DNA from 3 places in the Streptomyces sp. NPDC048415 genome. Region 2 is predicted to be linked to each of the others. Evidence: riboswitches for the same ligand, from Rfam matches in the RefSeq annotation. Region 2 holds a riboswitch; each other region holds the start of a gene.
The links. Region 2 has a riboswitch for cyclic di-AMP ahead of AB0D27_RS04340 (LysM peptidoglycan-binding domain-containing M23 family metallopeptidase). Riboswitches for the same ligand answer to the same signal wherever they lie in the genome.

Region 1 (9,923 bases), on a different contig from region 2:
CCAGCCCAACCTCACCGCCTCCTGGGTGAAGTCGGTCAGCGCGGCCGGCTGGAAGCTCATCCCCCTGTACGTAGGCGCGCAGCCGTCCTGCCAGACCGGGACCAGCCCCGAGAAGCTCACCGCCACCACCGCCGCCTCGCTCGGCACCACCGACGGCGCCGACGCGGTCGCCAAGGCCGCCGCCCTCGGCATGAAGGCCGGCAGCCCGATCTACCTCGACATGGAGGCGTACGACACGACGAACACGGCCTGCAACAACGCCGTGCTGACCTACGTACGCGCCTTCGACAAGGCCCTGCACGCCAAGACGTACCGCACCGGCTTCTACGGCTTCACCAGCTCCAGCGCCAAGGCCATCGCGAACGCGACCGACAAGACCGACCTGCCGGGCAACCTCTGGTACGCCCTGTGGGACAAGCAGAACACCACGACCGCGGACTGGCCGTTCGGCGCCACTCAGTGGACCAACCACAGCCGTGCCCACCAGTACCTGGTGAACAGCAAGGAGTCGCGCGGCGGTTACACGATCACCGTGGACCGGGACGCCTGGGACGCTCCGGTGGCGATCACGGGCTGACACCCGCGGGCAGCGTGATGCCGATGTGATGGTGCGACGGTGCCTGAAGGCTGGGCGAATCGTTGGTCGAAAGGGTGGCCGAGAGCAGGGCCACTGCTTACCATCGATCACCGCAAGACTTTGTGCACCGTCGCACAATCTCCTCGGGAGGCTTCCTTGCACCGCCGCCGTCGCACCGCGCTCGTCCTCTCCGCCGCGATCGTCGCCGCGGCCCCCCTCCTCACCGGGTGCGGCAGCGACGCGCATCCAGGCGCCGCGGCCGTCGTCGGCGGCCAGCGGATCACGGTCGCGCAGCTGGAGAGCCGGGTGATGGAGGTGCGCGCGGCGCAGCAGGCCGCCACCCAGGACGAGGCGCAGTACGAGCAGGCCATCGCCAAGACCGGCAGCCTCACCCGCGACACCCTGCACGGCATGGTCCTCGACAAGGTCCTGGACCGCGCCGCGAAGAACGCGGGCGTCACCGTGACCCGCAAGGACACCCAGCAGATGCGGACCGCTCTCGAACAGCAGGCGGGCGGTTCGAAGGCGCTGGAAACGACCTGGCTGCAGCAGTACGGGGTGGCACCCAGGCGTCTCGACGACAGCCTCCGCACCGAGATCGAGGCCCGGAAACTGGCCGCCACGCTGGGCGCGGACATGAACACCACCCAGGGCAAGACCACGTTCTGGAAGGCGCTGTCCGCCGCGTCCAAGGAACTCCACGTCGACCTGAACCCGCGCTACGGCGCCTGGGACGTCCAGAAGAGCAGCCGCGTCGACGCGAAGACGCCGTGGCTGCGGGAGGTCACGGTGGCTGCCGGGGCACAGCAGACGACGTAGCGGTCGGGCGCGGGGCGCGGGGGCTGTGGATAAACGGTTCGGCTGGGGGCCTCGCGGATAAAGTCGTGTGGATGGCTGCGCGGCGGGTCGGCGGCTTGGCGGGCGCGGCAGGTTCGGCGGGTTCGGCGGGGCGACGGTCGGCTGTCCCGCCGCTTCCTCCGGCCGGACCGTGCACCGGGTGGGCCTGTGGATAACGCGGCCTGTGGACAACTGCTGGGGCTGTCGGCGACGTGGGTTACGTTCGAGGGGTGAACGCAACCAGCAGCTTCGACGGCGACCCGACCGCGACCGGACCCGTTGGCAACCCGTCCGCGACCGCGACCGGACCCTTTGGCGACGCGACCGCGAGCGGACCCGTTGGCGACCCGTCTGCGAGCGGACCCGTTGGCGACCCGTCTGCGAGCGGACCCGTTGGCGATCCGTCCGCGACGGCGACCGGACCCTTTGGCGACGCGACCGCGACCGGACCCACAGGCGACGCGACCGCCGCCGACCCGGGCCGCATCGTCCTGCTCACCACCAGCCACCGCGTGGCACCCGGACTGCTGTCCTGGCCCGCCTGGCAGGCGCTGCGCACCGCCGACCAGGTCGTGTGCGCGGACGGAATGCATCCGCAGCTGCCGTATCTGCGCGAGGCCGGCATCGTCGTCGACGAGGCCTCGCCGACCGCTCAGGAGCTGGTCGACGCCTGCGCGGGCGGCCGCACACTGGTCGTCGTCGCCACTGGCGAGGGCGAGCCGCGGCTGACCGACGGTCTGGCCCAGCTGGCCGGCTCCGGCCGCATACAGATGCCGGACCTCGAGCTGCTGCCCGCCTCCTACGACCTGCCGGGCGCCCGCCTCCTCGACCTCGTCCAGGTCATGGACCGCATCCGCACCGAGTGCCCCTGGTCGTCCCAGCAGACCCACGAAGGCCTGGCGAAGTACGGCATCGAGGAGGCGTACGAACTCGTCGAGGCGATCGAGGAGGGCGACCGCGACGAACTGCGCGAGGAGCTCGGCGACGTCCTGCTCCAGGTCGTCTTCCACGCCCGTATCGCCGAGGAAGGGCGCCCGGAGGATGGCTCCGCCCCCTTCTCCATCGACGACGTGGCGGGCGGCATCGTCACCAAGCTGATCCACCGCCATCCCCATGTCTTCGGCGACGAGACGGCGACGACACCCGAGGAGGTCAAGGAGCACTGGCTGCGCACCAAGGCCGAGGAGAAGCAGCGCACGTCCGTCACGGAGGGGATACCGCTCGGTCAGCCGGGCCTGGCCCTGGCGGCGAAGCTGGCGTCCCGGGTCCGAACGGCGGGACTCGAGGTGCCTCTTCCCGCGGGGAAGGGCGTCGGCTACGAGCTGCTGGCGACAGCCGCGCGCGCCGAGGCCGAGGGTGTGGACCCGGAGGCGGCGCTGCGAGCGGCGGGCCGGGCGTACCGGGACGCGATCCGCGCGGCGGAAGGGGTGGAGACGGGGGAGGAATGAGACGACCAGAGGGTGGAGTCGCGCCTGCGGGGCGCGGCTCGACGGCCGGGCACCGGAGTTACGCCTTTCGCGGCGAGGGTCGACGACGACGATCCAGGCCCGGAGTTGTGGCTGTCGCGCCTGCGGGGCGCGGCTCGACGGCCGGGCACCGGAGTGACGCCTTTCGCGGCGAGGGTCGACGACGACGATCCAGGCCCGGAGTTGTGGCTGTCGCGCCTGTGGAGCGCGGCTCGATAGCCGGGCACCGGAGCTACGCCTGCGGGGCGCGGCTCGACGGGTTGTGCCAGCTCGGTTGGGGACGGTCGAGCAGCCATTCCGCCGCGCCCATTGGGCGAGGGCGTCCCCGGCCGGTCGGGGCCAGGACGTCGTGGAAGATGCGGTCGGACGGCGTGCCGAGGGTGGGCAGCCCCTCGCCGATCTCTTCGACGAGCTCGGGCGGACCGGCGAGATAGACGTCGTGCCGGGTCCAGCCGGCGCGGTTGCCCAGCGCGGTGAGGAGCCGTTCGGTCGCCTGGGCCTTGGGGCGGCCGGGAGCGGGGGTGATGAAGGTGACGGCGAGTCGGGTGAGCCGGTCCCGCAGGCGCTCGAGGGCGGCACGGTCGTACAGGTACGAGGTGTCGCGGGCGACGAGGAAGAGGCGGGCCTCATGGGCGTCGTCGAGCTGTTCCAGCAGGGCCTTCACGGGTGCCCATCCGGTGCCGGCCGCGATGAGAGTGAGCGGCCGGTCCACGGGGGTGCGCAGGGTCAGCGTGCCGCCGGGCGCGCCCAGCCGCAGGACGTCGCCCTTGCGGGTCTGCCGGACGAGGGCGGTGGACAGGACGCCGTCCTCGACGCGGCTGATGTGCAGGTCGAGGGTGTGGTCGGGGCGGGGTGCGTTGGCGAGCGAGTAGGGCCGCCAAATGCCCGGTAAGTGGGGGAGGTTGACGCTGACGTACTGGCCGGGGAGGTAGACCAGGGGCTGGTGCGGACGCAGGGTCAGTACGACGAGGTCGTCGCCGTGCCGGGTCCGGGCGGTGACCTCGGCGTCCCACCAGGGCGGTTCGCCGTGGTGCTGTGCCTCCCACGCGCCCTGCAGCATCACGTTCGTGATCGCCCCGTACGCCTCGCCCCAGGCCTTCTCGACCTCCACGTTCCACGCCGGCCCCGCGACGACGGCGAACGCGGCGATCAGACTCGCCCCCACGGCCGCGTAATGCTCCGGCTCCGCCAGATACTTCCGGTGGTCCCGCCCGAGCTCCCGTAAGTACCCTGGCAGTCCCGGATCCTCCAGCCGCTGCATCACATAGGTGAGCGCCGCGAATAGTCTGTCCCGCTGCCGCTGCATGTCCTCCGGGAAGTCCAGCGGAAACAGCCCGCGGACATCCGGATGGTGCCGGAACAGATGCGAGTAGAAGTACTTGACCGCGAACTCGGCCCGTCTCTCGACGACCGCGAAGCTGGATCTGAGTATTTCGGGGTCCACTTCGCGAATGTAGGGAGTTCTCGAGCCGCGCAGTCAAACCGCAGGCGATTTACGGACAGCCTGGGGTGAAGCGGGTGGGGGTGGGGCGGGGGTCCCCCTGAGTACGGTTGCTCCAGGTCAGCGTCGACCCGGTGAGGCGGCCGGGACGACCGAACGCAGGGCTCGCTGATGGCGGAGGCTGTGCCTGTCCCCTCCGGATAGCGTGGGACGGTGACCGAGCACCCCACTCCCACCGGCCCCACGCCCGAACTCTTCACCTGGGAGTTCGCCACCAACCCCTACCCGGCGTACGCCTGGCTCAGGGAGCACGCGCCCGTGCACAGGACGCGCCTGCCCAGTGGGGTGGAAGCCTGGCTGGTCACCCGGTACGTGGACGCCAAGCAGGCCCTGGCCGAGGCGCGGCTGAGCAAGAACCCGGCCCATCACGACGAACCCCCGCACGCCAAGGGGAAGACCGGCATCCCGGGGGAGCGCAAGGCCGAGTTGATGACGCATCTGCTCAACATCGATCCGCCGGACCACACGCGACTGCGGCGGCTCGTCTCCAAGGCCTTCACCCCCCGCCGCGTGGCCGAGTTCGCGCCGCGGGTGCAGCAGCTCACCGACCACCTCATCGACCAGTTCGCGGCCAAGGGCTCCGCCGACCTCATCCACGAATTCGCGTTTCCGCTGCCGATTTACGCCATTTGCGACCTGCTCGGCGTCCCCCGCGAGGACCAGGACGACTTCCGGGACTGGGCGGGGATGATGATCCGGCACGGCGGAGGGCCGAGGGGCGGTGTGGCGCGGTCCGTCAAGAAGATGCGCGGGTATCTCGCCGAGCTGATCCACCGCAAGCGCCAACTCCTCCCCGAGCGGCCCGGCCCCGGCGAAGACCTCATCTCCGGCCTCATCCGCGCCTCCGATCACGGCGAACACCTCACCGAGAACGAGGCGGCGGCGATGGCCTTCATCCTTCTGTTCGCCGGCTTCGAGACCACGGTGAACTTGATCGGCAACGGCACGTACGCGCTTCTCACCCACCCTGAACAGCGCGCACGCCTCCAGGCCTCCCTCGCCGCCAAGGAGACCGGGCTCCTGGAAACCGGGGTGGAGGAACTCCTGCGCTACGACGGGCCGGTCGAACTCGCCACGTGGCGGTTCGCGACCGAGGCCGTGCGGATCGGCGGGCAGGACATCGCGCCCGGCGACCCCGTCCTCGTCGTACTGGCGGCTGCGGACCGTGACCCCGAGCGGTTCGAGCAGCCGGACACGCTCGACCTCTCGCGGCGTGACAATCAGCACCTCGGGTACGGTCACGGCATCCATTACTGCCTCGGCGCGCCGCTCGCCCGCCTGGAGGGGCAGACCGCCCTCGCCACCCTCCTCACCCGCCTCCCCGATCTCCAACTCGCGGGAGATTCTGCCGATTTGCGCTGGCGTGGCGGGCTCATTATGCGGGGGTTGCGCACGCTTCCCGTGGAGTTCGCACCCGGGCGGTAGGCAGGGCGGGAAACCGCCTCTCACCAGGGAAAAAGTGACGGTCCCTCAACTCTGTGATCTTCACGTGATCTGCGCTGCATCGACTTGTGACAAGCGTTCGAGTGCGGATACGTTCACCCATCAACGCGGCCCATCTGCCGCTGTAGTCACCTGCTGTCACGCGAAAGGCTTCCGCATGCGCTCCGGGAACGGCCGTCATCGTCGCCCCCGTCAGGCCCCGGCCCTCATCGTCGCCGCAGGAGTGACCGGATCGGCCATCGCGATCCCGTTGCTCGGCGCCACCAGTGCGAGCGCGGCCGACGGCACCACGTGGGACCGGGTCGCGGAGTGCGAGAGCGGCGGCGCGTGGAGCACCAATGACGGCAACGGGTACTTCGGCGGCCTGCAGTTGACCCAGGACGACTGGGAGGCGCACGGCGGTCTCGCGTACGCCTCGAGGCCCGATCAGGCCAGCCGCTCGCAGCAGATAGCCGTCGCCGAGAAGCTCCTCGATGCCAAGGGTCTCGCCGCCTGGCCCACCTGTGGGCCGCTCTCCGGGCTCAGCAAGAACTCGGGCGAGGTCGAGGTCGACACGGGGGTGGCGAACGACTCGTCGAGCACGTCCGGCTCGTCGGACTCCTCGGGCTCGTCAAGTTCCTCCGACTCGCCGAGTTCGTCTCTTTCATCCGGTTCGTCCGACTCGTCGTCCGACTCCTCTTCCTCGTCCGGCTCCTCCTCGGACGCGACCGGGAACTCGACGAAGTCCGACACGTCTTCCGGTACCTCACAGGGTTCCGACAGCTCGGACGCGAAAACCGCCACGAATGGCGAATCGGACAACTCCACGCAGAACGGCGACTCTTCGGGTGCGTCCGAGTCCGGGACGACCGGCGCGGGCCGTCACCGTGGCGGCAGCGCCGACGAGGGCACGGCGGAGGGTGTGACCGACGGTCGTACGGACAGCGCTTCCGGGCGGCACGCCTCGCGCGGCTCGAGCGCCTCGCGTGACGCCGCCGACGGCTCGTACACCGTGCGCACCGGTGACAGTCTCTGGACGATCGCCGACGACCTTGACCTCAAGGGTGGATGGGCCGAGCTGTACGCCGGGAACAAGGAGACGGTCGGTGCCGATCCCGACCTCATCATCCCCGGTCAGAGTCTTGCAGTTGGTGCTGAAACGGACGAAAAGTAGCGGGAGTTCGCGTCCTGGTTCGCCGTGTAATGTCCGGTTTGGCGCGAGTGAGAGATGGGTCTCAGAAGCCCTGATCGTCTTTGGAATTCCGCCGATCGCATGTCTACGGTCGTGATCGCTCGCCACCGCGGGCCCCGACGGTCGCAACGCCGAATCCTGCCAGCGGCCGTACGGGAACAGTCGTCGCGTCAAGCGCCGTAGGCAGGAGCGGGGGACCCAAGGTAAGCGCCGCGCCCGGGAGTTGACCGGGAGCGGCTTGGGGTGAAGACGTGCGCCAGAGGCCGAAGGGCCGAGGCGCGCGGCCGGGCACTCACCCGCCCGAACCCGACAGCTCACCTCGCAGGCGTCGGTGAGGGGATCTCTCCATGCTGTTTTCCAGCAAGGGCAAGCACCGCCGTCCTTCCAAGGCCACCCGTGTCGCCACGCTCGCCGGTGTCACCGGTGTCGCCATCGCCGCCCCGCTGATGGCGGCCGGCAACGCCTCCGCCGCCACCTCCTCCGAGTGGGACGCGGTCGCCCAGTGCGAGTCCGGTGGCAACTGGTCCATCAACACTGGCAACGGCTACTACGGCGGCCTGCAGTTCTCGTCCTCCACCTGGGCCGCGTACGGCGGCACCGCCTACGCCTCCACCGCCAACCAGGCCTCCAAGTCGGAGCAGATCACCATCGGCGAGAAGGTCCTCGCCGCGCAGGGCAAGGGTGCCTGGCCGACCTGCGGCACGGGCCTGTCGAGCGCCGCGTACAGCGGTGGCACGTCCACGCCCTCCAGCTCCTCCTCGTCGAGCGGCTCGCAGAGCACCACCACCCGGACGACGGAGCAGCCCGCCTCCCGTTCCACCGAGCGCCCGGTCGCCAAGAAGACCGTCACCACCCCGACCGGCAAGAAGGTCAAGAAGGGTGACGGCGAGTACAAGGTCGTCAAGGGTGACACCCTCAGCTCGATCGCCGAGAAGAAGAACGTCAAGGGCGGCTGGCAGAAGCTGTTCAAGCTGAACAAGGACATCGTCGACGACGCCGACTTCATCTACCCCGGTCAGCAGCTGCACCTCAGCTGAATGACAGCCCTCTCGTAGAAGGGGTCTCCATGGTGGAGACCCCGGTGAGGGCCCCCGTCCCCACGGGCTCCCCGCTCCGGTGCGTGTTCCCCCGTACGCACCGGAGCGGGGCTTTTTCCTGTCGGGCCGGCGCGGGGCGGGTTTCATGTACGGGGCAGGTTTTTGTTCCGTTCGGAAACAATTTACTCTCGGTTCTGCCCAAGGGGTGGTCGACCGGCTGGCCGATCCCTCCGAGGCGGTTAGGCTCATCTCGCAGAGCCCGCGAAAAGCTCTGCGTACCCGCGTCACATCCCAGAAGGAGATGCTCGTGCCGTCCATCGACGTCGTCGTAGCCCGGGAAATCCTGGACTCCCGAGGCAACCCCACGGTCGAGGTCGAGGTCGGCCTCGACGACGGCAGCACGGGTCGTGCCGCCGTCCCGTCCGGCGCTTCCACCGGCGCCTTCGAGGCCATCGAGCTCCGCGACGGGGACCCCAACCGCTACCAGGGCAAGGGTGTCGAGAAGGCCGTCCTCGCCGTCATTGAGCAGATCGGCCCGGAGCTCGTCGGCTACGACGCCACCGAGCAGCGCCTGATCGACCAGGCGATGTTCGACCTGGACGCCACCGACAACAAGGGCTCGCTCGGCGCCAACGCCATCCTCGGCGTCTCGCTCGCCGTCGCGCACGCCGCCTCCGAGGCCAGCGACCTCCCGCTCTTCCGCTACCTGGGCGGCCCGAACGCGCACCTGCTGCCCGTTCCGATGATGAACATCCTGAACGGCGGGTCGCACGCCGACTCGAACGTGGACATCCAGGAGTTCATGATCGCCCCGATCGGCGCGGAGTCCTTCTCCGAGGCGCTGCGCTGGGGCGCCGAGGTCTACCACACCCTCAAGAAGGTGCTGAAGACCAAGGGCCTGTCCACCGGTCTCGGTGACGAGGGCGGCTTCGCCCCGAACCTGGAGTCCAACCGCGCCGCGCTCGACCTAATCCTCGAGGCCATCAAGCAGGCCGGTTACGTCCCCGGCGAGCAGATCGCGCTCGCGCTCGACGTCGCCGCGTCGGAGTTCTACAAGGACGGCAGCTACGAGTTCGAGGGCAAGTCCCGCTCGGCCGCCGAGATGACGGAGTACTACGAGGAGCTCGTCTCCGCGTACCCGCTCGTCTCCATCGAGGACCCGCTGTACGAGGACGACTGGGCCGGCTGGAACGTCATCACCGAGAAGCTGGGCGACAAGGTCCAGATCGTCGGCGACGACCTCTTCGTCACCAACCCCGAGCGCCTCGCCCGCGGCATCGAGGAGGGCTCCGCGAACGCCCTGCTCGTCAAGGTCAACCAGATCGGCTCGCTGACCGAGACCCTGGACGCCGTCGAGATGGCCCAGCGCAACGGCTTCAAGTGCATGATGTCCCACCGCTCCGGCGAGACCGAGGACGTCACCATCGCCGACCTCGCCGTCGCGGTGAACTGCGGCCAGATCAAGACCGGCGCCCCGGCCCGCTCGGACCGCGTCGCCAAGTACAACCAGCTGCTGCGCATCGAGGAGATCCTCGACGACGCGGCGGTGTACGCCGGTCGCAGCGCCTTCCCGCGCTTCAAGGGCTGAGCGTTCCCGCTGTTCCGCTTGGCGGACGATGGGCACAGCAAGGGCTGAGCGTTCCCGCCGTTCCGCTTTGCGGACGATGGGCACAGCAAGGCTGAGCCTCGAGGCCGTAGGAAGCGTCGTACGTACGTCCCCGTACCCGGTCCCGTACCGTGTGCGGGGACGTCCGCATGTGTGAAGGGGAGGCGGGACATGGCCGTGAAGGACCGGGACCGGTTCTCCACCGCGACCAGGCTGAAGCTGCTCGGCGAGCAGACGGCGGCCCGGGTCTATCGCTCCCAGACCAAGCGGCAGGCCCGCCGCTCG
Region 2 (9,923 bases):
GCAGGGCATGTTCGAGGATCTGGGGCTCAAGTACCTCGGGCCGATCGACGGACACGACATGGGCGCCGTGGAGTCCGCGCTACGGCGCGCGAAACGCTTCCACGGGCCCGTGCTCATCCACTGCCTGACGGAGAAGGGGCGCGGTTACGAGCCCGCGCTGGCGCACGAGGAGGACCACTTCCACACGGTCGGCGTGATGGACCCGCTCACCTGCGAGCCTCTCGCGCCGTCCAACGGGCCTTCCTGGACCTCGGTGTTCGGTGACGAGATCGTCAGGATCGGCCAGGAGCGCGAGGACGTCGTGGCGATCACGGCGGCCATGCTGCACCCGGTGGGACTCGGGAAGTTCGCCGAGAGGTTCCCCGATCGCGTGTGGGACGTCGGAATCGCCGAGCAGCACGCCACGGTGTCCGCGGCCGGCCTCGCCACCGGCGGCCTGCATCCCGTCGTCGCCGTCTACGCCACCTTCCTCAACCGGGCCTTCGACCAGCTCCTCATGGACGTCGCACTGCACCGCTGCGGCGTGACCTTCGTCCTCGACCGGGCCGGGGTCACCGGTGTCGACGGGGCCTCGCACAACGGCATGTGGGACATGTCGATCCTCCAGGTCGTACCGGGCCTCAGGATCGCCGCCCCGCGCGACGCCGACCAGCTGCGGGCCCAGCTGCGGGAGGCGGTCGCCGTCGACGACGCGCCTACGCTGATCCGCTTCCCGAAGGAGTCGGTCGGGCCGCGGATCCCGGCGGCCGACCATGTGGGCGGCATGGATGTGCTGCATCGGGCCGACCACCCCGAGGTGCTGCTCGTCGCGGTCGGCGTCATGGCCCCGGTCTGTCTCCAGGCCGCCGAACTGCTCGAAGCCCGCGGCATCGGCTGCACCGTCGTCGACCCGCGTTGGGTGAAACCCGTCGACCCGTCGCTGCCCGGCCTCGCCGCCGAGCACCGGCTCGTCGCCGTCGTCGAGGACAACAGCCGGGCGGCCGGGGTCGGCGCGGCGGTCGCGCTGGCGCTCGGGGACGCCGAAGTCGACGTCCCGGTAAGGCGGTTCGGCATACCGGAGCAGTTCCTCGCGCACGCCAAGCGCGGTGAGGTGCTGGCCGACATAGGTCTGACGCCCGTCGAGATCGCCGGGCGGATCAGCGCCGGCCTGGCCGTCAAGGATGAGCTGTCCAAGGCGAAGGACGAGCTGTCCGTGGATGAGTTGTCCAAGGAGAAACAGCAATGACCGACCCTGCGGAGAAGGGCGATTTCGACCTCGGCGCGCTCCTCGCCGAGCGCGGAGCCGAGCGCTACGAGCTGCACACCAAGTACCTGAATCACCAGCTCCCGCGCATGCTGCACACCATCGGCTTCGACAAGGTGTACGAGCGTGCCGAGGGTGCCCACTTCTGGGACGCGGACGGCGACGACTACCTGGACATGCTCGCCGGGTTCGGAGTGATGGGCCTGGGCCGCCACCACCCCGTCGTCCGCAGGGCGCTGCACGACGTCCTCGACGCCTCGCTCGCCGACCTCACCCGCTTCGACTGCCAGCCGCTGCCCGGGCTCCTCGCGGAGAAGCTGCTCGCCCACAGCCCTCACCTGGACCGGGTGTTCTTCGGCAACAGCGGCACGGAGGCCGTCGAGACCGCGCTGAAGTTCGCCCGCTACGCCACCGGGAAGCCGCGGATCCTGTACTGCGCGCACGCCTTCCACGGGCTGACCACCGGCTCGCTGTCCGTGAACGGCGAGGACGGGTTCCGCGACGGCTTCGCACCGCTGCTGCCCGACACGGCCGTCGCGCTCGGTGATCTCGACGCTCTGGCACGGGAGTTGAAGAAGGGCGACGTCGCCGCGCTCATCGTCGAGCCCATCCAGGGCAAGGGCGTGCACGAGGCGCCGCCCGGATATCTGCGCGCCGCCCAGGAGTTGCTGCACCAGCACAAGGCGCTGCTCATCGCGGACGAGGTGCAGACGGGCCTCGGGAGGACCGGGGACTTCTACGCCTACCAGCACGAGGAAGGCGTCGAGCCGGACCTGGTGTGTGTGGCCAAGGCGCTGTCCGGCGGCTACGTGCCGGTCGGGGCCACCCTCGGCAAGGACTGGATCTTCAAGAAGGTCTACTCGTCGATGGACCGGGTCCTCGTCCACTCGGCGAGCTTCGGGTCGAACGCGCAGGCCATGGCGGCGGGGCTCGCCGTGCTCTCCGTCATGGAGAACGAGCAGGTCGTGGCGAACGCCCGGGCCACGGGCGAACGGCTGAAGTCCCGGCTCACCGCACTGGTGGACACATATGAGCTGCTCAGCGACGTACGCGGCCGGGGTCTGATGATCGGCATCGAGTTCGGGCGGCCCAAGTCGCTGAAGCTGCGCAGCCGCTGGACCATGCTGCAGGCCGCGCGCAAGGGCCTGTTCGCGCAGATGGTGGTCGTGCCGCTACTGCAACGGCACCGCATCCTCACCCAGGTCTCCGGCGATCACCTGGAGGTGATCAAGCTGATCCCGCCGCTGATCATCGGCGAGCGGGACGTGGACCGCTTCGTGGAGGCCTTCACCGCCGTGATGGACGACGCGCACAGCGGCGGCGGGCTGATGTGGGACTTCGGCAAGACACTGGTGAAGCAGGCGGTGGCGAACCGCTGATCTTCGCCCGCCTGCTGGTTCTGGTTTTTACCTGTGGGGCAAAAGATTTGCCCCACAGGTAAGGCTCGGGCTCAATGGAAGACATGAGCCCTGCTGAGACCGGGGCGGTCGAAGAGCCGTCCGCCGAGCTGCCCGCCGTCGCGCCACAGCTCCGTGCGCTGCGCCGCCGCGCCTCCCTGACCCTTGAGGTCGCGTCCCGCGCCGCCGGGCTCTCGCCCGCCCACCTCTCGCGCCTGGAGACCGGCCGGCGCCAGCCTTCGCTGCCGATGCTGCTCGCGCTGGCTCGTATCTACGGTACGACGGTCTCGGAGCTGCTCGGCGAGACGGTCGCCGAGCGTGACGCGATCGTACGCGCCGCCGACATGGAGCCGACCGGGGCGGGCGGCTGGACCTACTGGCAGGCCGGCGCTTCGGGCCGCGGCATGCAGGCCCTGCGCGTGCACGTCCCGTACGGCTCGCAGGGCGACATCGTGCGCGTGCACCCCGGCGAGGAGTGGCTCTACGTCCTCAAGGGCCGGCTGCGACTGCGCCTCGGGGACACCGCGCACGTGCTCGCGCCGGGCGACAGCGCGCACTTCGACTCGCTCACCCCGCACCGCATCGCCGCCGACGATCGCGGCGGGGCCGAGCTCCTCTTCGTACACACCCTGCTGCAGAGCCCCACCGCCGCGCTGTGCCTCGGCCCGGCGACGGGACACCCGACCTCGGGAGAGACGCCATGACCGAACCCACCGAGAAGACCGAACCGACGGGCCCGCGGCGGTCCATGGAGGAGAAGTTCCCGCGCGCCCTGTGGGTGCGACTGATCATCTACGTGGCCGTCGGCCATCTCTTCGCGGCCTTCATCTACCTGCTCTTCACGCTGGGCGCGCACAACCAGTAGGCGTACGTCAGTCCAGCAGCCGCTCCCGCAGGCGCTCCCGCAGCTCGGGGGTCATGCCCAGCCCCTGCTTCAGGTAGGCGTCGACCCCGCCCCAGGTCTCCTCGATCGTCTCGAAGGCCGCCGTCAGGTAGGCGGCGCGCGCGTCGAACAGCGGGCTGAGCAGCTCCATGACCTCCGGCGAGTACGCGGAGGCGGAGGTGCTGCTGCGGTGCACCTTGTAGCGGCGATGCGCGGCGTTCGACTCCAGGTAGTCGGCGATGATCGCGTCGCGCTCGACGCCGAGGGCGAGGAGCGTCACGGCTATGGACAGGCCGGCGCGGTCCTTGCCCGCCGCGCAGTGCATCAGGGCGGGCACGCTGTCCTCGGCCAGCGCGTGCAGCACCCGGGAGTGCTCGGCGGTGCGCTCCTTGATGATCGTGCGGTAGGACACGATCATCCGGTTCGCGCCCTTGCCGTCCGACAGGATCGCGCGTAGCTGGTCGAGGTCGCCGTCGCGGACCATCTTCCAGAACTCGGCGCCGTCGGCCGGGTCGGTCAGCGGAAGGTTCACGTTCCGCACGCCGGGCAGCTCGACGTCCGGGCCCTCCAGCTTCTGGTCCGAGGCATTGCGGAAGTCGAAGATGGTGTGCAGTCCCAGGGAGGCGAGGAACGCGGCGTCCTCCTCGGTGGCGTGCGCGAGATGGCCGCTGCGGAACAGCTGCCCGTACCTCACCTGCCGGCCGTCCTCGGTGGGCAGGCCGCCCACGTCCCGGAAGTTGCGCACTCCGGCCAGCTCGGGCTCGGTCGACGGGATCTGCTGCGTCACGGGGGCTCCTCCCATTCGGCCGTCGTCGCTGCTCGGGCTCTGCTCGGCGGCGTGTGTCGACGGTTTGCGTTCTTGACGATACGACATGGGTTCCTGAGGCAATGAGTTGTCCACAGGCGTTGCTCCCGAACCCGGATCCCCTGATGATGTTGGTCTGTGATCGCAGCTGTTCGAATCTGTGGGGGACCGATGATCGAGGTCGGCGCGGACGGTCGTACGTGGCTTCTGTCGGGGCCGACGAGCAGTTACGCACTGCGGCTCACCGAACGCGACGAGCTGCTGCATCTGCACTGGGGCCCGCGGATCACGCTGCCCGACGCCGAGGCGCTCGCCGTCCTGCCCGCATCGCGGTACTGGCCGTTCGAGTCGCCGCTCGACGGACACGAGGAGTACCCGGTCGAGGGCGGCCCCCGCTTCGTACGCCCCGCCCTGTCGGTGCGGACGGACGAGCGGCGCGGCACCGAGTGGCGCTTCGAGGAGTACGGCACGGACGGTGACGAGCTGCGGCTGCGCTTCTCCGACTCCGGGCTCGGCATCACGCTGCACTACCGGACACGTGGCGATGTCATCGAGCGCTGGGTCACCCTGGCGGGCGAGGGCCCCGCCCTGGAGCTGCTGCGCGCCGACTCCGCGACCTGGACGCTGCCCGAGCGCGACGGATGGCGGCTGTCCCAGCTGCACGGCCGATGGGCGGCCGAGTCCCGGCTGGCGCGCTCCCCCCTCACCTACGGTGAGAAGGTCATCGGCAGCCGGCGCGGGCACACCGGGCACCAGCACCTGCCGTGGGTCGCGCTCGACACAGAGGCGACCGAGGAGACCGGCGAGGTCTACGGATGCGCGCTCGGCTGGTCGGGTTCCTGGCGGATCTCCGTGGCCCAGCTTCCGGACGCGCGCGTGCAGATCACCGGCGGCGCCGGGTACGACGACTCGGGACTGCTGCGACTGGAGCCGGGGGAGTCGTTCACGACCCCCGTCTTCGCCGGGCTGTGGAGCGACGGCGGCTTCGGCGGGGCGAGCCGGGCCTGGCACGCGTACCAGCGGGCGTATGTCATCCCCGACGCCGGCCAGGACCGGCCGGTGCTGTTCAACTCCTGGGAGGCCACCACCTTCGACATCTCCGAGGAGCAGCAGCAGGCGCTCGCGCGGCGGGCCGCCGCGATGGGGGTCGAGTTGTTCGTGGTCGACGACGGCTGGTTCGGGGCGCGCACCAGCGACCGGGCCGGCCTCGGCGACTGGACGCCCAACCCCGACCGCTTCCCCGCGGGACTCAAGCCGCTCGCCGACCATGTGCACGGGCTCGGTATGCGGTTCGGGATCTGGGTCGAGCCGGAAATGGTCAATCCGGACAGCGAGCTGTATCGCACGCACCCCGACTGGGTGCAGTTCCAGCCGGGTCGAACCAGGACGGAATACCGCAATCAGCTTGTACTGAACCTCGCGCGCCCGGACGTCCAGGAGTATCTCTGGGGGCAGCTCGACGGCCTGCTCTCCAGCGCCCCGATCGACTATGTGAAATGGGATTTCAACCGCTGCTTCACCGACGCGGGTTGGCCGGCCGAGCGCTACCCGCAGAAGCTGTGGGTCGAGCACGTACAGGCCCTGTACGCACTCCTCGACCGGCTGCGGGCCGCCCACCCGGGCGTCGCCTTCGAGTCCTGCTCGGGCGGCGGTGGCCGTATCGACCTGGGCATCATGGCGCGCACGGACCAGGTGTGGACCTCCGACAACACCGACCCGCTCGACCGGCTCGCCATCCAGTACGGCTTCAGCCAGGTCCACCCGGCCCGGATCATGGCCGCGTGGGTCACGGACAGCCCGAATACGCAGCTCAACGGGCGCGCCAGCTCGCTGCGCTTCCGCTTCGTGAGCGCCATGGCCGGGGTGCTCGGTGTCGGCGGAGACCTCACCAAGTGGAGCGAGCAGGAACTCGACGAGGCGCGGGAGTGGGTGGAGCTCTACAAAGACATCCGGCCCGTCGTGCAGCGCGGCGACCTCTATCGGCTGCGGCCCCCGGAGGGCGGGCTGAGCGCGGTGCAGTACGTCCACGGCGACGAGACCGTCGTGCTCGCCTGGCTCCAGGCCCAGCACCACGGTGAGCCCGTCGCCGCACTCCGGTTGCGCGGACTCGACCCGACACAAGCGTATGAGTGCCGCGAAACGGGCGAAGTGTACCGAGGGGCGGTGCTGCTGCATCACGGGGTGCGGACGAGGCTTCGCGGCGACCTCGATGCGACGGTTATCCGACTGCGTCGCATCTGACTGTTCTGTCCGAATTGGCGTCTTCATTCCAACTAACCCTGGAATAAAGCACCGTGGGGTGAGGTGCGTGAGGAGCGTCATATTCGTGACGATGCGTTGCGGCGTCCATTTCACAATCAGCCCGAATTCAAAGGCGGGTTGAGGAACGGAAAAGATCGTCCATGCACGGAGGGTGACCGGAATTCCGGCATGGATCAAGAACGGCACGTGCATAGAAATCGCCCATGGTTGTCGAAGCGCTCTCATCTCGCTTACGTTCTGCCCCAATCCGGACGGACGCCCAATCCTGCCGCCGCCCGGAATCCGCACACTCACCCGCACACGGCAGGAGCGGGGGACCCACAGGTTCCATGCCTGTTCCGGTCTCCGGAACGGCTAGGGGTACAGCCGCGCATGCGCACGGCCGGGCATCTCCAGCCCGCACCCGACAGCTCACCTCGCAGGCGCCGGAGAGGAACTCGTCATGCCCGCGAAGGGTAAGCACCGCCGTCCCAAGTCCCAGCGTTTCACCCGCTCGATCGCCGTGGCCGGAACCGGTGGCGCCGCGCTCGCGCTGCCTCTGATGGGGGCCGCCGGCGCCCATGCCGCGACTCCGACCGCCGCTGTCGCGCAGAAGGCCGTCGCGCAGAAGGCCGTCGCGCAGAAGGCCGTCGCGCAGAAGGTCGAGAAGACCGCGACCGCCGCTCCCACCGCCGCGAAGAAGGTGGCCGCGACGAAGACCTACGCGGTGAGGGCCGGCGACTATCTCTCCAAGATCGCCGACGAGCAGAACGTCAGCGGCGGCTGGAAGAAGCTCTACTCCGACAACCGCTCGGCCATCGGCAGCGACCCGTCGCTGATCCACCCCGGCCTGAAGCTGACGATCGGCAAGAAGGCCGCGGCCGCCGGCGCCACCCAGTCGTCCACCAAGACGACGACCTCGGCCGCGAAGACCACCAAGACCGCCACGGCCAAGCCCGCCTCCATCGCCACCAGTTCCGGTTACACCCTGCCGGTCGAGGGTGCGACGATCGGCACCGGCTACAAGGTGGCGGGCAGCATGTGGTCCAGCGGTTACCACACCGGTGTGGACTTCGTGGTCCCGACCGGCACCACCATCAAGGCCATTGCCCCCGGCACCGTCGTCTCCGCGGGCTGGGGCGGCGCGTACGGCAACCAGGTCGTCATCCAGCACGCCGACGGCCAGTACTCGCAGTACGCCCACATGTCCGCGCTCTCCGTCTCGGCGGGCCAGACCGTGACCGCGGGCCAGCAGGTCGGCCTCTCGGGCGCGACCGGCAATGTCACCGGACCGCACCTGCACTTCGAGATCCGCACCACGCCGAACTACGGCTCGGACGTGGACCCGGTCGGGTACCTGCGCTCGCACGGCGTCGCCGTCGTCTGACGCCGCTCCCTGCTCCTGACGGCAGGACCGCCTCCAAAGGCCGGACCCCACGATCCCCGGGGTCCGGCCTTCGGTGTTCCGTGAGCGGTTCATGATCAGCGCTAGTTCATCTCGGCGATCGACGGCGAGACGGGCACCGAGCGCACCCGGCAGCCGGTCCCCGACGACTTCGTCGCCGACGGCCCCTCCGGCATCGCCTACCTCGACGGCGAACACCCCAGCCTCGTCATGAAGTTGGTCACCCGCGTCGGAGCCGGGCGCGGAGTCTTCCGCGTCCTCTTCCAGACGTGGGACTTCAACGGGACGGATCTGACCCGGCGCTGGAAGTACGTTGCCCCCTCGGGCAGCGGCGCCACCAGCTTCCACCAGATCCGTACCGTCGACGTGGACCAGGGCGGCAGCGACGAGATCGCCGATGGCAACTACGTCGTGAACAGCGACGGCACCCTGCGCTACGTCGTCGACGGGGCTATTCACGGTGACCGGTTCGACATCGCCGACCTCGACCCCGACAGGCCGGGCCCGGAGGGCTTCGCCATCCAGCAGTCCGATCTGGGCATCGTGTCCCACTTCCCCTGGTACGACACCGACGCCGCGTTCGGCCGCTGATCTACGACTACACCGAGCCGCTGCTCGTCGCGAACGAGCCCAACCAGGTCCGGATCGTCTCGGACGGCTCCCTCGTGCAATGGTGGAACAACGGGTGGCTGGTCTTCCACTACACCGACGTGGAGCCCTACACCAGCGGGCACTTCGCGTTCCGCACCACCTGGAGCCATTTCCGGATCAGTGACTTCCGTGTGTGGCGGCTGCATCAACGCCCCTGATCCGAGGCGTATTCCAAGATTGGTCAATACTTGACGAGTGGCTTATCTCACCAACCGTCAACCCTTCCTTACGGTCGCGTAGCTCACATCGAAAGGTGAATCATGACCCGATGTGGCAGACGATTCGAAGAGTGACAACAGATCAGTGATCGGGTCGTACGTGGCGGTGGGGGACAGCTTCACCGAGGGCGTCGGCGACCCCGGGCCTGACGGGGCCCTTGTCGGATGGGCCGACCGGTTCGCGGTGCTTCTCGCGGACCGGCGGCCCGAGGGCGACTTCAACTACACCAATCTCGCTGTACGCGGCAAACTGCTCGACCAGATCGTCGAGGACCAGCTCCCGCGCGCCAAGGAACTCGCCCCGGATCTGGTCTCCTTCTCCGCGGGCGGCAACGACATCATCCGGCCCGGCACCGACCCCGACGAGGTCGCGGAACGCTTCGAGCGCGCGATCGCCGAACTTACCTCCGCCGTGGGCACCGTGATGGTGACCACCGGCTTCGACACCCGTGGTGTGCCCGTGCTGAAACACCTGCGCGGCAAGATCGCCACGTACAACGGGCATGTGCGGGCCATCGCGGACCGGTACGGCTGTCCGGTCCTCGACCTCTGGTCGCTCAAGACGATCCAGGACCGCCGCGCCTGGGACGGTGACCGCCTGCACCTCTCTCCCGAGGGCCACACCCGGGTGGCGCTCCGCGCCGGCCAGGTCCTCGGCCTCGAAGTCCCCGCCGACCCTGACCAGCCCTGGCCGCCGCTGCCGCCGCGCGGCACCCTGGAAGTACGGCGCGACGACATCCACTGGGCCCGTGAGTACCTGGTCCCCTGGATCGGGCGGCGGTTGCGCGGGGAGTCGTCGGGCGACCACGTGGCGGCCAAGGGAACCCTGTCGCCGGACGACATCAAGATGCGAATCGAGTCGGTGGCCTGACGTCCGGCCTCTCCCGCCTGGCAGGTCGGCGCCGACCGCTGATGGTGGGTGCGGGGTGCGGGGCGTTGCGGCAGTGCGGGGGCGATTCGGGGGAGCGGGTGCGTGTGCGAGCCGCTGTGGGCGCGGGGCCCTAGGTATGTGCCAAGGCCGCTGTGGGCGCGGGGCCTAGCTGTGCGCCAGGCCGCTGCGGGCGCGCAGGCCCAGGTGCG
Region 3 (9,923 bases), on a different contig from region 2:
GTCGTATGCCCACACCTCGTCGCCGTTGTGGATGACGCTGTACTCGGCGGCGCTGTCCAGGAGGGAGACCTTGCCCTTGTCCGGGCCGTCGGCGGCGACGCGCAGCGTGTGTGTGCCGGACGCCAGCTCCATGAGCTTGGACGACGGATCGGCGGACGAACCGCCGCCCTTGGCGGCGCCCGACGCGAAGCTGCTCTCCAGGCCGCCCAGGCTGGGCAGTCCGAGGTCGGTGCTGATCTTGACCGTGCCGGACAGCTGCTGGACGTCCGACTTGGCGATCTTCTCGATGAGTTGCTGTGCGGTGACCTTCGGCAGGTTGGGGTCACCGGAGTCGGCGAGCGCCGGGACGAGCCCGATCGTCGCCGCCGCCAGCCCCACCACCGCGACCGGGACGACGTAGCGGGCGGCCTTGCGGCGGCCGGCACGCACGTCGTCGGCTTCGTCGGCAAGCGTGTCGTCGGATTCGTACGGTGCCATGTGTGCCTTACCTCCGTCGTCGGCGGCGGCCATACCGTCGTGCACTCGTCCACCCCTGAGCCGCCATTCTCACCCGAACCGGTGAGGAGTGGTGCTCTCAATCTGACCAAATCGGCCAGAAGGAAGCGTCAGACCCGGGACTCAACTCCGTGTACTCCTGCGGTATGACGTGAGAGGGCGGCGCCTCCCCCGACCCGTAGGGGTTGGGGGAGGCGCCGCCCGCGTGTCAGCCGGTCAGCGCTGCACGAACACGTAGTCGGCCTGATACGGAACGCCCACGATCGTGCCCGGTGAGCAGGACCCCGCCGGAGCGACGCCGCCCACGGTGTTGAGGCGAAGGATCTCCTGCGTCCCGGCCAGCAGTCCGCGGTGCCTGCCGGACTGGGTGGCCTTGAGGTCGAGTTCGGGGATGTTCTTGTCGCCGTTCGATGTCTTGGAGATCAGCGCGCCGGTGACCGCGCTGCGGTCGGGCGCGACCCACTGCGGCGTACCGGAGTTGGGCTTCACGAACGAGTGGGCGATGTCGCCGCCGAGCAGCGCCGCGACGTCCCGCTGGGCGAAGGCGTAGCCGCCGCCCTCGGCGGGCTTGCACTCGTAGATCTGCTTGCCCTGGACGACGGACGCCTGGAAGTTGTCCAGGGCGTGCCGGAACGCGAAGGTGCCGGTGACCTTGTGGAGCTGGCCGCGGACGGCGCCACTGGGGAACTCGGCGGTGTGCAGATTCGCGTAGAAGGAACCGGGGTCGGTCTTCAGCTGGCTCAGCAGCCCGGCGTCCTCGACCTTCACGGTGCCCACCATGTGGTGGCCCTTGATCTTGTCGAGCAGCTTGGTGAAGTCGACCTTGACGCCGCCGTTGGTGCCCTTGGCGCCCTGGTGGATGTGGAGCATGGTCGGCTTTCCGGTGCCGCGCCAGCTCACGGCGACGGACACCTTGTCGCCCTTGACCTTGATGAACTCCAGTGCCGCGCCGTCCTTGTCAGCGACGGCGGGGCCACCCTGCACGGGCACCTCGTTGGCCCCGTTGAGGCTGGTGGCGAGGATGGTCGCGCCGTTCTGACCGCCGCTGTGGCCCCCACTGTCGGCGACCGCCGGAACAACTGCGGCGGCGACACCGACCGCGGCGGCAACCGCGACACCCCCCAGGACCAGGCTCTTGCGACGCGCGCTGAATGTGCCGAACGTGGCGTTCGATCCCATGATTCTGTTGTCTCCCCGTATCTCGCTGACACCCCCTGCGTCAGCTTCCACGGATGAGTACGGACTGAGTCCGATCCTGGACTCAATCCAAGTGTGTGACCTGCATCACATCGCTCCGAGGTCGAGCGGAAACTCGACCAAATACGTACATATAGGTGACAGTCATCGGCAACGGTCAAGAGGGTCGCCATGGTCGCCACCAGGCACAACACGAACATCGGACACATCACCGGATACGCGGCCACTGGCGCCGCGATCCTGGCACTGACGCTCTCCGGATGCGGCAGCGGTGGCAGCGGCACCAGCGCGAAGACGGGCAGCGGCACCAGCGCGAAGGGCGGCACGGTGGGAGCGGCCACGCTTGCCACCGCCGACGTCAAGAAAGTCGGCACCGTCGTGACCGACAGCAAGGGCTACGTCCTCTACCGCTTCGACGCCGACTCCGCCCACCCGACGAAGGTCAGCTGCTACGACACCTGCGCCAAACTCTGGCCCCCGGCCACTACCCAAGGCGCCATCACCACCAAGGGCATCGACAAGAACCTGGTCTCGACGGTGAAGCGCACGGACGGCACGACCCAACTGACCCTCGCCGGCTGGCCCCTCTACCGCTTCGCCAAGGACGACGAGCCCAAGGAGGCATACGGCCAGGGAGTGGACGGGACCTGGTTCGCGGTGACACCGACGGGCGCGAAGGCGTCAACCACGACGTCGACGAGCACGGGAGGAAGCGGCTACTGACGGATGGAAACGGCTACCGAGGGAGGAAGCGGCTACCGAGGGAAGCGGCCCGAACGGGGGACGGGCCGCCGGGGGCCGGAGGGGCCGAACGCCGGGCCATTAGCCCGCCCGGTGTACCACCGCGTCAACGAGCTCCACCAGCGCCGCCTTCGCGTCGCACTCCCGCAGCGGAGCGAGTGCCGCCCGCGCCTCCTCCGCGTACCGCACGGTGTCGCGACGCGCCTGCTCGAGCGCGGGATGCACCCGCAGCCGGGAGAGCGCCTCGGCATGCCGGGCGTCATCGCTCAGATCGGAGCCGAGCAGCTCGCACAGCGCGATGTCCTCGGCCAGCCCCAGCCGCTCCGCCCGCTCCCGCAGCCGCAGCACCGGCAGCGTCGCGATGCCCTCGCGCAGATCGGTGCCCGGCGTCTTCCCGGACTCGTGCGAGTCGGAGGCGATGTCCAGGACGTCGTCCGCGAGCTGGAAGGCGACGCCCAGCCGCTCCCCGTACTGCGTCAGCACGTCCACGACCGTCTCGTCGGCCCCCGACATCATCGCCCCGAACCGGCACGCGACGGCGACCAGCGACCCGGTCTTGCCGCTGAGCACATCGAGGTAGTGATCGACCGGATCGCGGCCGTCGCGCGGCCCCGCGGTCTCCAGGATCTGCCCGGTCACCAGCCGTTCGAACGCCTCGGCCTGGATCCGGACGGCCTCGGGCCCGAGGTCGGCCAGCGTGTGCGAGGCGCGCGCGAAGAGAAAGTCACCGGTGAGGACGGCCACCGAGTTGCCCCAGCGGTTGTTCGCGCTGGGCACCCCACGGCGCGCGTCCGCCTCGTCCATCACGTCGTCGTGGTACAGCGTGGCGAGGTGAGTCAGCTCGACGACCACGGCCGAGGGCACGACACCCGGCGCGTACGGGTCACCGAACTGCGCGGCGAGCATCACGAGCAGCGGACGAAACCGCTTCCCGCCGGCCCGCAGGAGGTGCTGTGCGGCCTCAGTGATGAAGGGGACCTCACTCTTGGTGACTTCGAGCAAGCCCTCTTCCACGGCCGCCAATCCGGCCTGGACATCGGCTTCGAGAGCCTGGTCCCGCACGCTCAGCCCGAACGGCCCGACGACGGTCACGAGAGGTTCTCCTGTCTGCTGACGATCACATGGCGAACTCGGTCGATCATTCGGTCGATGACACGGTTTGTCGATGTGTCGCTGCCATCACTCAAGTCAGCGTATCCGGTCACGTTTCGATCACCACGAGCGCCCACCGTCCCCCGGCCGACTTCGCTCCAGCGGCAGGTACCCCGCACGCCCGGGCGGTATCCGATCACGAGCGGTATGTTCTTGATCAGTTGATACGACAGGACATGTAACGACTTGTGAAGAGGCAGGCCCCCGTGTCCCGAAGCGCCGTGGAGAGCGAGCCGGACAGCCGCCCACCTCCGGGTGACGACCACGCCTTCTTCGGCCGGCCCAGGGGCCTGCTGCACCTCTCCGGCCTGGAGGTCTGGGAGCGCTTCTCGTTCCTCGGCATGCAGGCGATCCTGGTCCTCTACTTCCCCGACACCGTCGCCCCACGGCGGCATGGGCATGGCCGCGGGCACGGCGGCATCGGTGTCGGCGGCATCGGTGTCGGCGGCGTACGGAACGCCCGTCCATCTGCTCTCCGTCGCAAGCGGCCGGCTCGCCGCCCGCACGCTCGGCTCGTACCGCGCGGTCCTGTGGGGCGGCATCCTGATCGCCTGCGGCCACTACTCCATGGCGGTACCGACGACCGTCACGACCTGGACGGGCCTGCGTCTGATCAGCGCGGGCACCGGCCTGCTCAAGCCCAACGTCGCCACGATGGCCGGCAAGCTCTACCGCACCGACGACGACCGTCGCGACGCCGGCTTCGCCCTCCCCTACATGGCGATCTACTACATGGCGATCAACATCGGCGCCTTCGCGGGCCCCCTCATCACCAGCCGGCTCGGCGACCACAGGGGCCGGCACTGGGGCTTCTCGGCGGCCGCGATCGGTATGACGTTCGGTCTGATCCCGTACGTGGCGGGCCGCCGTCGCCGTCACCTGGCCGGACGCACGCACCCGGCGGAATTCGCCCTCGTCCCGGCCGCGAGACGCCGCGCCGTCCGCGGAATCGTCTGCGGTCTGCTGGTCGTGGCCGTACTGGCCGTACTGGCCGCACTCCTGGCCGTACTCCTGGCCGTACTCCTGGCCGCCGCCGGATCCCTGACGGTGGGCCGTTTCGTCGACCTGCTCCCCCTCATCTCGGTGATCGCCCCGGTCGTCTACTTCGCGCTGATGTTCGCCGGCCCCCGGGTGACGCCCGAGGAGCGCGGCCGGCTGCGCCACAAGATGCACCCCGTCCACTGAGGTCCTCCCCATGAGCATGCGCATGCGTACGTCCTTCCCCTACGAGACGGCTCACGAGGACGTCCTCATCCCCCTACCGGACGGCACCCGTCTGTACGCGCGGGTCTGGCGCCCGCTGACCGACGAGCCCGTACCGGCCCTCCTCGAGTACCTCCCGTACCGCCTCACCGACTGGACCGCGCCCCGCGACTGGCAGCGCCACCCCTGGTACGCCGGTCACGGCTACGCCTCCGTCCGCGTGGACGTGCGCGGTCACGGCAACTCGGAGGGCTTGCCGACGGACGAGTACTCCGAGGTCGAGCTGGCCGACGGGGTGGAAGTCGTCAACTGGCTGGCAGCCCAGCCCTGGTGCTCGGGCCGGGTGGGCATGTTCGGCATCTCCTGGGGCGGCTTCAACTCCCTCCAGATCGCGGCCCTCGCGCCCGAGCCGCTCAAGGCGATCGTCACGGTCTGCTCGACGGACGATCGCTATGACAACGACGCGCACTACATGGGAGGTTCCGTCCTCGCCGTCGACATGCACGCCTGGGCGGCCACCATGCTCGCCTTCGTCTCCCGCCCACCGGACCCCGTCCACGTGGGCGAGGTGATGTGGCGTGACATGTGGGTGAAGCGCCTGGAGGCGGTGGACCCCTTCGTCCACACCTGGCTGGCACACCAGACCCGGGACGCGTATTGGCGGCACGGCAGCGTCTGCGAGGACTACGGCGCGATCCGGGCGGCGGTGCTGGCGGTCGGCGGCTGGCACGACCCGTACCGCGACACGGTGCTGCGCCTGGTCGAGAACCTTCCCGCGGACCGTGTACGAGGCCTGATCGGCCCCTGGTCGCACCAGTACCCGGACCGGGGCCTGCCGCCCGGCCCGGCGATCGGCTTCCTCCAGGAGACGCTGCGCTGGTGGGACCACTGGCTGCGGGAGACCGACACGGGCGTGATGGCGGAACCCGTCCTGCGCTCGTACGTCATGGACGCGCATCCCCCGGCGACGACGTACCCGTCTCTCCCCGGCCGCTGGGTGGGCGACCCGGCCTGGCCCTCCCCCTCAGTGACCCCGACCGCGTACGAGCTCCAGGGCCCTCCGGTCCTCGTCCGGTCCCCTCAGCACACCGGAGTGGACGCGGGCCGCTTCTTTCCCTTGGGGAACGACGCGGACCTGCCCCCGGACCAGCGGGAGGAGGACGCCAGGTCGGCCTGCTTCGAATTCGAAGTGCCGGAGGAGACCTGGGTGTTGGGCCGCCCGAGGGTCGACCTGCGGCTGACGTCCTCGTCTCCCCGGGGGCAGGTGATCGCCCGCCTCTGCGACGTGGCCCCCGACGGAGCCTCGACGCTCGTCACCCGAGGTGTACTGAACCTGTCAGCGCGCCACGGCCGTGACCAGGCGGTTCCCTGGAAACAGGGTTCTACGGAGAACGTGGTTTTCGAGCTGAACAGCATCGGCTACGCGTTCCCGCCGGGGCACCGCATCCGTCTCGCCGTCTCCTCGGCGTACTGGCCCTGGATCTGGCCCCAGCCGGGCTCGGAGACGGGCTTCACCCTGGATCCCACCGGAAGCACGCTGGACCTCCCGGTGCGCACAAGGGAGTCGGCATCCTCGGCGGCGGGGTCGAAGCCGATCACCTTCGAGGCGCCGGAGCAGTCCGAACCCCTGGGCGTGGTCTCCCCCGCCACACTGGACGAGCCCCGGCCGGAACGCCTGGTCGTCCGCGACGTGGCCGCCGGCACCTGGCGCCTGGAAGTGGACCCGCGCTACGGCGGCACGCGCGTCTACCCCGACGGCCTCGAATTCACCGAGGACGCACTGGAGACGTACACGATCGACGCCTCGGACCCCCTTTCGGCCCGCGCCCGCTCGACCTGGTCGATCCGCTTCCACCGCCCGGACCTGCCCTGGGATGCCCGTATCTCGACGACATCCGACATCACCTGCGACGCCGAGGCCTTCATCACCGCCAACGAGGTCATCTGCAGGGACGGCGACGAGGTGGTCTTCCACCGGACCTGGGAGAAGAGGATCCCGCGCACGGCGGGCTAGAGACTCGGGGGTGCCGTAGGTGATTCTGAGGTCATGGCGCGGACGCGGACCGAGGAATTCCTGATGGACCTCGACGAGGGCATGCTCGGGTACTTCCGCGAGATGGCCCACGAGATGGTCACGCGCTTCGGAATCCCGCGCGCCGAGGCCGTGGCGAGGATCAACCGGGCATACGAGGGGCGGAAGTTCGCCGGCTATCCCGAGCCGATGTGCCGCGAACTGCCCGAATACTGGGGCTACGGGCTCTACTTCGAGCCCAACGCGGGTCGCCTCCCCGACGACGACCCGGACAAGGACCTCTCCGTGTGGGAGGTACGGCCGGCGCCGCCCAGGCACTCCACGGCCTGGACGCTGGAAACATAAATGCCCGAGTTGCGCTGCTTGCCGCTTTGATTCGGATTGGTCGCGTGAATTGGGTCACGCCTGACGGCGTCGGGCGTTTCGCGGCCCGCAGCGATCCCCCCTTTGCGAAAGGCAAGTTGAGGATCGAATTCCGGCACAATCGGACGTTTCACCCCTGCCGCAATCAGGCGAAAGCGATCTTCACCGGGAAATCCGGCCTTGTTACGGACATGTGCTCTCGCATACCTTCACGTCGATCCGAGCGGATCGCCGAATCCTGCCGCCGCCCGGAAACCCACCCACCCACGCACGCACGGCAGGAGCGGGGGACCCAGGCAAGCCGCCGATCCGGACACCGGAACGGCTAGGGGTGAAGTCGCGCTCATCGCGCGGCCGGGCAGCTCCCGCCCGAACCCGACAGCTCACCTCGCAGGCACCGGAGAGGACGTTCGTCATGGCCCGACGAGGCAAGCACCGCCGCCCCAGAACCAGCCCCCTCACCCGCGGCATGGTCGCCGTGGGAACCAGCGGAGCCGCACTCGCACTCCCGCTCGTGAGCGCGACCGGCGCGCACGCCGCCACCCAGACGACACAGGTCGCACAGGTCGCACAAGCCGCCGTCCCGCAGGTCTCGCTCGTCACCTACAAGGTGGTCGCGGGCGACACCCTGTCCAAGATCGCGAAGGACCACGCCACGGCCGGCAGCTGGCAAGATCTGTACAAGGCCAACCGCGCGGTCATAGGCAACGACCCGACACTGATTCACCCGGGCCTCACGCTGACGGTCGGTACGAAAACCACCAAAACGTCCGCAAAGTCGGCGACAGCCGTGTCGGCCACGGCCACCAAGTCGGCGAGCGCGTCCACCGCCACCCCCGCCTCCGCGAAGACGTACACCAACAACCTCGACGGCTGGATCAAGCAGTCCCTGGACATCATGGCCAAGTCGGGCATCCCGGGCAGCTATGACGGTATCCACCGCAACGTCATGCGCGAGTCCTCGGGCAACCCGCTGGCCATCAACAACTGGGACTCCAACGCCGCCGCCGGCATCCCCTCCAAGGGCCTCCTCCAGGTCATCGACCCCACCTTCACCGCTTACCACGTCCCGGGCACCGCCATGGATCCCTATGACCCGGTCGCGAACATCACGGCGGCCTGCAACTACGCGGCGGCGAAGTACGGCTCGATCGACAACGTCAACGGCGCCTACTGAGCGACCGACTCACGAGGTGCTGTTCACCCGGGATGACCGGCTCTCCGAGCCCCCGAAGAGCCGTTCCAGCACCACCGCGATCCCGTCCTCCTCGTTCGACAGGGTCACCTCGTCGGCCACCGCCTTGAGTTCCGGGTGGGCGTTGGCCATGGCGATCCCACGGGCGGCCCAGTCGAACATGGGGATGTCATTGGGCATGTCGCCGAAGGCGAGGGTGGTGCGGGGGGTGAGGCCGAGGTGGGCCGCGGCGAGAGCGAGGCCCGTCGCCTTGGTCACGCCGCATGGCTGGAGTTCGACGGTGCCGGGCCCCGACATGGTGACCGTAGCCAGCGAACCGACCACTCCCCGCGCCGCCGACGCCAACTCGTCGTCGGTCAGGAACGGGTGACGGAGCAGCACCTTGCTGATCGGTTCGGTCCACAGGTCGTCGCGCCGCCGCACCCGCACCGCCGGCAACGTCGGATGCGGCATCACGTACCCCGGCTCGATGAGCGTCAGCCCGTCCACGCCGTCCTGGTCCACCGCCGCGTACAGCAGCCCGACCTCTGCCTCGATCTTGCCGAGCGCCGTCTCCGCCAACTCCCTGTCCAGGGTGACCGACCAGAGCAGACGGTCCGTCCCGGCGTCGTACAACTGCGCCCCCTGGCCGCACACCGCCAGTCCCTCACCGCCGAGTTCGTCGAGCAGCGGTCGCACTCTCGGGGCGGGGCGACCCGTCACCACGAGATGCTGGGCGCCCGCCTCGGCCACCCGCGCCAACGCTGCCCGGGACCGGTCGGAGAGTGTGTCGTCGCCGCGCAGCAGCGTTCCGTCCAGGTCAGTGGCGATGAGTGAATATGCAGTCGGAGCGGCCATGATCCGAAGAATACGGATCGAACGACTCATCGGCCCGGCGTGAACCGGACGACGTCCGGTATCCCGTCAGCAACGCCGCTCACCACACGGTCGGTACGGGTGATATCCGTCGATACGGGCGGTAAGAGCGGTGCTTGGCGGTGGGGGGCGTACCAACGCCACTCCCGGCGTGCGGGATTATCCGAGCGCGGGCTCCCACGCGCGCCAGGAGCCGCAGCCCTTCATCAGGAAAGTCCATCGGGCAAGTCCCTTGGGTAAGTCCGTTGGGTAAGTCCGTTGGGCAATTCCATCGGGAAGCTCCAGGGAGAGACATGACCCTCACGCCCTCCGAGCGGGGAGTGACTCCCTTCCAACAGCACCTCCGCACGGCCGCTGAAGCGATCATCCGGCGCTTCCCGGACGCTCCCAAGCCCGAGATCTACGCTCTCTCCTTCCGCATCTGGCGGATCGACTACGACTCCCGCCGCCCGTACGTGGCGATCGGATACAACACCGAGACCCAGTACCAGCAGTCGGTGTACCCGGAGGACCCGGGCGAGGCCCGCTGGAACTACGCCTACTGGCTCCTGGACGGCTTCGAAACGCTCGGCAACGTGCCCGAGGACCCGGCCGGAAGCCCCCTGTACGTCGATGACGTCAAGCACCTCGGCCTCTGGTTCGACGACGAGGGCGACGAGGGCGACGAGGGCGACGAGGGCGACGAGGGCG

Region 1: another riboswitch for cyclic di-AMP. It lies ahead of AB0D27_RS13550 (transglycosylase family protein); the one in region 2 lies ahead of AB0D27_RS04340 (LysM peptidoglycan-binding domain-containing M23 family metallopeptidase).
Region 3: another riboswitch for cyclic di-AMP. It lies ahead of AB0D27_RS13765 (LysM peptidoglycan-binding domain-containing protein); the one in region 2 lies ahead of AB0D27_RS04340 (LysM peptidoglycan-binding domain-containing M23 family metallopeptidase).

Annotation. Positions count from the first base shown of each region.
Region 1 is NZ_JBEZKJ010000015.1:95,764-105,686, reverse strand. Features, by position in the region: gene AB0D27_RS13580 (glycoside hydrolase domain-containing protein) at 1-577, shown strand, start outside; gene AB0D27_RS13575 (SurA N-terminal domain-containing protein) at 734-1,396, shown strand; gene AB0D27_RS13570 (nucleoside triphosphate pyrophosphohydrolase) at 1,645-2,862, shown strand; gene AB0D27_RS13565 (globin domain-containing protein) at 3,113-4,324, opposite strand; gene AB0D27_RS13560 (cytochrome P450) at 4,535-5,806, shown strand; gene AB0D27_RS13555 (transglycosylase family protein) at 5,982-6,977, shown strand; cyclic di-AMP (ydaO/yuaA leader) riboswitch at 7,161-7,338, shown strand; gene AB0D27_RS13550 (transglycosylase family protein) at 7,343-8,032, shown strand; gene eno (phosphopyruvate hydratase) at 8,334-9,620, shown strand; gene AB0D27_RS13540 (septum formation initiator family protein) at 9,810-9,923, shown strand, end outside.
Region 2 is NZ_JBEZKJ010000003.1:260,306-270,228, forward strand. Features, by position in the region: gene dxs (1-deoxy-D-xylulose-5-phosphate synthase) at 1-1,225, shown strand, start outside; gene AB0D27_RS04315 (aspartate aminotransferase family protein) at 1,222-2,622, shown strand; gene AB0D27_RS04320 (XRE family transcriptional regulator) at 2,706-3,344, shown strand; gene AB0D27_RS04325 (DUF6126 family protein) at 3,389-3,505, shown strand; gene AB0D27_RS04330 (tyrosine-protein phosphatase) at 3,513-4,310, opposite strand; gene AB0D27_RS04335 (alpha-galactosidase) at 4,500-6,569, shown strand; cyclic di-AMP (ydaO/yuaA leader) riboswitch at 6,872-7,028, shown strand; gene AB0D27_RS04340 (LysM peptidoglycan-binding domain-containing M23 family metallopeptidase) at 7,033-7,956, shown strand; gene AB0D27_RS04345 (hypothetical protein) at 8,149-8,565, shown strand; partial or broken gene AB0D27_RS04350 (DUF6250 domain-containing protein) at 8,553-8,783, shown strand; gene AB0D27_RS04355 (SGNH/GDSL hydrolase family protein) at 8,929-9,714, shown strand.
Region 3 is NZ_JBEZKJ010000016.1:14,781-24,703, forward strand. Features, by position in the region: gene AB0D27_RS13730 (DUF2092 domain-containing protein) at 1-477, opposite strand, end outside; gene AB0D27_RS13735 (CHRD domain-containing protein) at 712-1,674, opposite strand; gene AB0D27_RS13740 (hypothetical protein) at 1,864-2,415, shown strand; gene AB0D27_RS13745 (polyprenyl synthetase family protein) at 2,515-3,525, opposite strand; partial or broken gene AB0D27_RS13750 (oligopeptide:H+ symporter) at 3,792-4,746, shown strand; gene AB0D27_RS13755 (CocE/NonD family hydrolase) at 4,787-6,802, shown strand; gene AB0D27_RS13760 (hypothetical protein) at 6,836-7,165, shown strand; cyclic di-AMP (ydaO/yuaA leader) riboswitch at 7,435-7,593, shown strand; gene AB0D27_RS13765 (LysM peptidoglycan-binding domain-containing protein) at 7,599-8,360, shown strand; gene AB0D27_RS13770 (HAD family hydrolase) at 8,370-9,215, opposite strand; gene AB0D27_RS13775 (hypothetical protein) at 9,527-9,923, shown strand, end outside.